2 linked regions of the Prochlorococcus marinus str. MIT 9515 genome follow. The protein of the gene in region 2 binds, or shares a complex with, the protein of the main gene of each other region. Links are inferred from orthologs where the notes say so. Each region holds a gene or a part of one and is shown on either strand. Other genes may lie near its edges.

Region 1 (3,818 bases), 880 kb from region 2 along the record:
GTAAATATAAAAATTTTAAACCCATTTCACACGTTTCAGATACAATCTCCTATTAGAGATAAGCTGAATTTCAACAAGAAATATTAAGAAAGCATTATGATTTATTAATTTATAAAAAGTATAGAGGACTAAAAGCCCTGAAAACAGTAGGTTCTCATAAGTTTATAAAAAGATTTTCAAAAATAATAATATATAGAATGCAAAGAAATACAACTAATTATTTACTCAATTTAGAGCTTGCTTTAAATATTTGGCTGTATAACTTGTTGCATGCTTCGCAACATCTTCAGGTGTACCCTCCACGATGATTTCTCCACCTTTATCACCTCCATCAGGTCCAAGATCAATTATCCAATCTGAACATCTAATAACATCTAAATTATGCTCAATAACTACTACAGAATTACCTTTATCTACTAAACGTTGAATAACATCCATTAATTTATGCACATCATAAAAACTTAATCCCGTTGTTGGCTCATCAATTAAATATAAAGTTTTTCCAGTAGCTCTCTTTGATAATTCAGTTGCTAATTTTACTCTTTGTGCCTCTCCACCAGATAATGTTGGAGCTGGCTGGCCTAATTTAACGTAACCAAGTCCTACATCAACTAAAGTAGACAATCTATCTGCAGCTTGAGGAATAGCAGAGAAAGTTTCAGCTGCTTGCTCAACAGTCATTTCTAAGACATCTGATATATTAAAACCTTTATATTTAACTTGAAGCGTTTCTCTATTAAAACGAGCACCTTTACATACATCACATTGAACATAAACATCAGGCAAAAAATTCATTTCAATGACATTAACTCCTTGACCTCTACAAGCCTCGCATCTACCCCCTTTAACATTAAAGCTAAATTGGCCAGCTTGATAACCTCTAGCTTTAGCTTCTACAGTGGCAGTAAACAATTGTCTAATCGGATCGAAAGCACCTGTATAAGTAGCAGGGTTTGATCTAGGAGTTCTTCCAATAGGAGATTGATCAATAACAATTACTTTATCAATAGCTTTTATACCTTTTAATTCTTTAACACCCTTAGGAAAAGGAACTTTTAAACCAAGAGAGTGTGAAAGTGCAGGATGTAATAATTCATTAACTAATGTACTTTTCCCACTACCACTTACACCAGTTACAGAAACTAATCTTCCCAAAGGAAATTCAACTGATATATCCTTGAGATTATTCTTAACACAATTATTTAGTATAAGACTTTTCTTAACTGAAGATCTTCTAACACTTGGTGTAGGAATAGACTTCCTCCCACTGAGATAAGCGCCAGTCAAAGACTTTTCTGAGTTTAAAACATCCTCAAATGTACCTTTTGCAATAATTTCACCTCCATAAACGCCTGCACCGGGCCCTATATCCACTAAGTAATCTGCAGATTTCATAGTATCTTCATCATGTTCTACAACAACAAGAGTATTACCTAAATCTCTGAGATTTTTTAATGTTTCAAGCAACCTATCATTATCTCTTTGATGTAAGCCGATACTTGGTTCATCCAATACATATAAAACACCAGTTAAACCTGCTCCTATTTGAGTTGCTAATCTAATACGCTGAGCTTCTCCACCAGACAAAGTCATGGCTGGTCTATCTAGTGTCAAATAATCCAGACCTACATTAATAAGAAACTTTAAACGTAATCGAATTTCTTTTAAAACTAATTCACCTATTTGTTTTTGTTTAGATGACAAGAGAACAATTTCTGTTTTATTTTTACTTAAACCCATTATTTTCTCAATATGAGATAAAGTTTCTGAGACGCTAATAGAAGTTAAATCAGTGATGTTATAGGGGCCAAGTTTAACAGCGAGTGCTTCTGGTTTTAATCTCTTACCTGAACATGTTTTACAAGGAACTAATTCTAAATATTTTTCAAGCTTTTGTTTAACTGATTCTCCATTAGATTCACTTAATTGCCTTTCTAGGATTGGCAAAATTCCCTCAAAAGGTCTTTCAAAACCGCTAGAAGTTTTAAAGCGACTATCAGCTTGAATTAAAATTGGCTTATCAGATCCCGAAAGTAAGACATTTTTTTGTAAATCACTGAGATCTTTCCAAGGAGTTTTTAATTCAAAACCATAAGCTTGTCCTACTGAATAAAGTAACGAAAAATAATATGTATTATCTTTTTCGCTCCAAGGAGCTATGGCAGCGTAAACAGGTAAAGAAGTATCAGGTATTACTCTATCTGCAGTAAATTTTTTTAAATAGCCAATACCATGACAATCGGAACAAGCACCATAAGGGCTATTAAAAGAAAATAATCTTGGAGACAATTCTTCAACAATAGATCCATGAATTGGACATGCATAGTTCTCAGAATATAATTTTTCTTTATCTAACTCGGGAGGTAAAGTTTCCCCTTTTTTAGGAACAACTTCAACAATAGAAAGCCCATCTCCTCTTTTAAGGCAAGTTTGTAAAGAGTCATTCAATCTTTCCTGAATTCCATCTCTAGCAATCAATCGGTCTACTACAACCTCGATATTATGAATATGGTTCTTATCTAACTCAATACTATCTGCAAGCTCTCTAACCTCACCATTAATTCTTACTCGAGCAAAACCTTCTGCGGCTAATCCGCTAAGTAATTTTGCATGAGTTCCCTTTTTACCTCTTACGACAGGTGCAAGCAATTGATACCTTGTTCCTTCAGGCAACAAAACTATTTGATCAACCATTTCATCAATTGTTTGCGGAGCAATTGGCAACCCACAATGATGACAATGAGGTTCTCCAGCGCGTCCAAATAATAATCTTAAATAATCTTGTATCTCAGTAACTGTTCCAACAGTTGATCGAGGATTATGACTCGTTGATTTTTGATCTATAGATATAGCAGGGGATAATCCCTCAATATTATCTACATCTGGTTTGTCAACTTGACCTAAAAACTGTCTGGCATAAGCAGAAAGGCTTTCTACATATCTTCTTTGACCTTCTGCAAAAATAGTATCAAAAGCTAAAGAGCTTTTACCACTACCGCTAACACCTGTAAAAACAATAAATTTATTTCTTGGAAGAGTTAAATCTATATTTTTTAAATTATGTTGTCGAGCACCTCGGATTTTTATGGAATTATCTTCATTGATACCAATATTTTTTTTAACCATGCTTAAATCTTGATTGATTTAAAGAATTATCATTATAGTCTATATTTTTTTATTTATGCGGCTGCTTTATCGATTAGTGTAGATGCATAACTATTTGCTTCACTAAAACCACCACCTATAAGTTCAATTAACTCATTTTGTCTTTCTCTTTTTGTATTTAATTTAAGAACAGAAGTAAAAGTTATTCCATTAATTACATTTTTCTTGACTTTAAAATGAGAATTACCAGTTGCTGCTAATAAAGGCTGGTGCGTAATACATAAAACCTGCCTGTCCTGTGCAGTAGCTTTTATTAATTCAACTAAAGAATATAATGATTTCCCACTTAAACCATTATCGATTTCATCTAAGAAAAAAGTATTAGATTTTTGAGAAATGCTAGATTTTATTGCTAATAAAAATCTTGACATTTCTCCTCCAGAAATAATTTTGGATAATGGCGCTAACTTTTGATCAGGATTTGCCGAAAATAGAAAGTCTATCGTCTCATTGCCTTCTGAAGAAGATGCAACTTTTGAAAATTCAATTGAAAAATCTGCGTTCTCTAACCCTAAATTTTTTAAAATAGAAATTACAGAATTTTGAAGTTGATCAGCTGTTTCCTTTCTTTGAGAAGACTGAATCTCAAAAAGGGTATTTAAATTAACTTCCAATTTATTGATTTGAATATCCAATTTCTTAATTTCTTCCTC
Region 2 (4,375 bases):
TGAAAGCATTATTATGTTGTCTCTTAGTATATTTATTTTTTATCTTAATTATATAATTCCAAATCAAATATCCATCTTAAATAATCTGTCTAATAATTTCAATAAATTATTTGCTAATTTTTTGTTGTCATTGTCATATTTTTACGAAATATGTATAGGTTTGTTTATTATTATCTCTTTAATATTTGCTTTGATTCTGATGTTGGGCTCCCTCTCAAGATTTATTAAAATTATGAAAAGAAAAAAAAGAAGAATTAATTTAAATTAAAAATTTAAATAGGATTCATTAATCCTCCACTTCCTGAATCAGAATCGTCATCGTCATTTTCAGTCTCAAAATCAATTAGTGCGTAAGCTCCAACCGCAATTGATGAAAGTAATAATGTAAATGGTAACATCGAACTTTGCAATCCGACATCGATGTATTCGCCCATACAATAAGTAAATTTTTACAAACCTAACGGAATTTAGACTCTTTCGTGATTATTAAATATTTATTTAATATTTAAGTTTTTGGATTCAACTGTATTTTTATCGAAGTTATTTATTTCATTTACAAATAAACCTAACCAATAAATTAACTGATCAATTTGATTTTGTATATCAGTAATACCTATCCCTCTAATTGTTATTTTTGAGAACTGATCATCTTCCTCAAAACTAAATTTATTTTGAATATTTGTTGGTAACGCTTTTTTAATAAGTTTAAATGTTGAGATTTTTAATCTAGTCTCTATTATTATGTTAGGTTTTTTAAGTTTAATTTTATTAAAGCCACATTTTTTTGCTAATAATTTTAACTTCATTAAAAGTATTAAAGATTCAACAGGTTTGGGTAAAACTCCGTATCTATTAGACCAGTCAGTTGCCAGCTCTGTAAGCTCCTTGTGGGTATTACATTCTGTAGCTTCTTTATAAGCATCTAGTTTCTCTTCTCGGTTTAATATCCAAGTTGCAGGGATAAAAGCATTAATTGGCAAATCTACTTGAGTATCCTTTACTTCCGGTATTTCCTGACCATTTATTTCTGAGATTGCTTCGTGTAACATTTCAATATATAGATCATATCCAATTGCATTAACTTTTCCACTTTGCTCTTCCCCCAATAAACTTCCAACTCCTCTTATCTCCATATCTTTCATGGCAAGTTGATATCCGCTTCCTAGTTCAGAAAAATCTTTTATAGCCTTTAGCCTTTGCTTGGAAGCTTCATTAATGTTGTTTAAATTTGGATAAAATAACCATGCATGAGCTTGTATCCCACTTCTCCCGACTCTTCCTCGTAATTGATAGAGTTGCGATAGCCCAAATTTATGTGAATCTTCAATTATGATTGTATTTACTTTGGGTATATCTAATCCGCTTTCAATAATTGTTGTGCAAATCATCAAGTCTACCTCGCCATTATTAAATGCAATCATTGCATTTTCAAGATCTATTTCATTCATTTGGCCATGAGCAACTATAAATTTTAAATCATTAAACATATTTGTTAATTTATTAACGGCTTGATCAATATCCGATATTCTTGGAAGAACGTAAAAGATTTGACCACCTCTATCAAGTTCTTGACTTATTGCAGTTCTGATTACATCCATATCAATTTCAGATAAATATGTTTTAATTGATCTTCTGGATGGTGGAGGAGTATTTAATAAACTCATTTGTCTAAGGCCAGACAAACTCATGTAAAGGGTCCGTGGTATTGGTGTGGCCGATAGAGTTAACACGTCAATATTAGTTTTAATATTTTTAATTTTTTCTTTTTGTCTAACTCCAAATCTTTGTTCTTCATCAATAACAAGCAATCCTAAATTTTTTATTTCGATTTCTTTTCCTAAAATTTGATGAGTGGCTACAACTAAATCAATCTTATTATTTTTTAAACCAGCATAAATATCTTTTTTCTCACTACTAGTTTTAAATCTATTAAGTAAAGAAACTTTTATTGGATAAGGTGAAAATCTATTATTAAAAGTTCTCCAATGTTGTTGAGCTAAAATTGTTGTTGGAGCAAGTAAAATCACTTGCTTCCCTGATGTAATTGCTTTAAAAATTGCTCTTACTGCTACTTCTGTTTTTCCGAAACCAACGTCTCCACAAACTAATCTATCCATAGGTTTATCACTTTCCATATCAATTTTGATTTCCTTCACGGCTGTTAGTTGATCAGGAGTAGGTTGGTAAGGGAATGACTCTTCTAATTCTTTTTGCCACGGTCCATCTTCAGGATATATATGGCCTTTAAGTTTCTCTCTTTTTGCGTAAAGTTTTAGAATATCATAAGCAACTTTTTTTATTATTTTTCTATTTTTATCTTTAATTTTTAACCATTCTGCTCCTCCTAATTTATTTATTTTGGGCATAATTTTACCAGTAGATCTATATCTGTTTATGCTCCCTAGTTGATCAGCAGCAACACTTATTTTTCCATCAAGATATTTAATAACTAGATAGTCTCTTGATTCACCTGTTATATTTATTTTTTCTAATTTTAAGAATTGTCCAATACCATGATTTTTATGAACTATATAGTCTCCAGGATTAATTTTATTAACATTTATATTTGAATTTACGCTCCTTTTTCTTCTCCTTATAAAGACATTATTAAATAAAGCTTGTTGTGAAAATAATTCCTTATCTGTTATTAAAATTATCTTCCATATTGGGAGATAAAAACCTTCTATTTCATAGTTGTTTTTATTTTTAATAATAACTGGTGTAGGAATATCTATTAATTTATAAGCGTTATCAAGATCATTAGGTTTTTCCAAATAATTAGTATTGCAATCATGTTCAAAGAGTAAACTCCTTGTTCTTAATGGCTGTGCAGATAATATCCAGACTTTATCTTTATTTAAGATAAATTTATTAATTTCTTTTGAAAGTTTACCTATGTTTTTAGAGGATGAATTTATACGTTTATCTGATAAAAGAAATCTGTTATCTAAATTTCTCTTTGATTCAAATTCATACAAGTTTATTACAATAAAATCACTGAATGTTTTTAATATATACTCGAATTTTTCATGTAGATTAGGTTTAACTTTTATATTTATATTATTGGACCGTAAGTTTTGAGTAATTTCATCTTTGAAATGATCAAAATTATTAACTGATTCAATATACCAATTGTTTGCAAATTTAGTGCAGTCATCTATTTCATCTATAACAATAATTGAATCTTCATTTATATAATTTATAAGATTAGATGGATATTCTTCAATTATTCCTAAGTATCTATCTAGATTATTTTTAGTTGTTATTTCTTCTGAATTAAAAACCCCTTCGTCTGATAGTAGTTCTAACTTTTCTCTTATTAATGAATTATATCCAACCTGTACAATCTCAACTTTATTAATACTATCTAACGTTCTTTGAGTTACTGGATCATATTCTCTAATTTTATCAATAATATTATCGAAGAATTCTATTCTTATGGGTAGTTCATTGTTAACTGGGTATATATCAATTATTTCTCCTCTTCTGCTCCAAGAACCTTCCTGTGAAGTAAGATTTTCCTTGTTATAACCTAATGAAACTAACTGACTTGTTAACTCTTTTATTTCTATAGCTAAACCCTTATTAAGTGTTATTATTTTTTGCTTAAATATATTTTTTTTAATTAAATGTGGTTGAAGAGATCTTTCAGTTGTTATTATTATATTTTTTTCTTCTTTGTCATTATTTATTAGTTTTGAGATAACTGATAACTGTGAATATTCAGTCTCTTTTGATTTATTAATTGATCCGTAAGGTAAATTTTTACTAGGTGGATAATATAAGATATTTCTGTTACCTATACTATTAAAATATCCATACCATTTATAAGCAATTTCTTCATTAGGGCTCACAAGTATAATATTTTTATTTTCTTTTTTTGCTAAACTATTTATAATAATAGATTTTGCATATCTACTAGACCCAATGATATTTAGTTCTTTATTTTTTTCAATTCTTTTTACTAACTCTGTTATAATTTGTGAATTTGAAATATAACTAATTAAGGAGTTTAAACTCATTTATTTCTAATTAACTTGATTACTACTTAAGGTTATATTATATTATATTTTATAAAGATTGTGAATAATAATAGATGGATTCAGCCGCAATAAATTCTTTTATTCCAACGCTAGATCAAGTTGATAGTTGGTCTGAGATTCTTACACTTCTACCAATTTTAATTATTTTAGAATTGCTACTTTCGGCTGACAACGCTATAGCTTTGGCTTCACTCACTAAATCTCTTGATAGTCCAGAATTAAGATCTAAGGCCTTAAATATAGGTATCACTATTTCTTTATTATTTAGAATATTTCTTATTCTATTATCTAATATTCTTCTGAAATTTATCATAATTCGAATTTTTGCAGGA

The links.
Region 1: the proteins of mfd (region 2) and uvrA are in contact, whole or in part, in a crystal structure (PDB 4DFC), measured with the Escherichia coli proteins. The link is inferred for Prochlorococcus marinus str. MIT 9515 from one-to-one orthologs.

Annotation. Positions count from the first base shown.
Region 1 is NC_008817.1:1,695,540-1,699,357, forward strand. Bases 26-3,511 are described here. They hold uvrA (excinuclease ABC subunit UvrA), read right to left. Parts: upstream 3,127-3,511; coding sequence 226-3,126; downstream 26-225. Other genes in these bases: P9515_RS09160 (AAA family ATPase), read right to left, coding at 3,180-3,511. In the rest of the region: P9515_RS09150 (glycosyltransferase), read right to left, coding at 1-25; more of P9515_RS09160, read right to left, coding at 3,512-3,818. UniProt on the Escherichia coli protein: The UvrABC repair system catalyzes the recognition and processing of DNA lesions. UvrA is an ATPase and a DNA-binding protein. A damage recognition complex composed of 2 UvrA and 2 UvrB subunits scans DNA for abnormalities.
Region 2 is NC_008817.1:814,821-819,195, forward strand. Bases 295-4,337 are described here. They hold mfd (transcription-repair coupling factor), read right to left. Parts: upstream 4,023-4,337; coding sequence 495-4,022; downstream 295-494. Other genes in these bases: P9515_RS09675 (hypothetical protein), read right to left, coding at 295-434; P9515_RS04490 (TerC family protein), read left to right, coding at 4,097-4,337. Also shown: more of P9515_RS09675, read right to left, coding at 273-294; more of P9515_RS04490, read left to right, coding at 4,338-4,375. UniProt on the Escherichia coli protein: Couples transcription and DNA repair by recognizing RNA polymerase (RNAP) stalled at DNA lesions. Mediates ATP-dependent release of RNAP and its truncated transcript from the DNA, and recruitment of nucleotide excision repair machinery to the damaged site.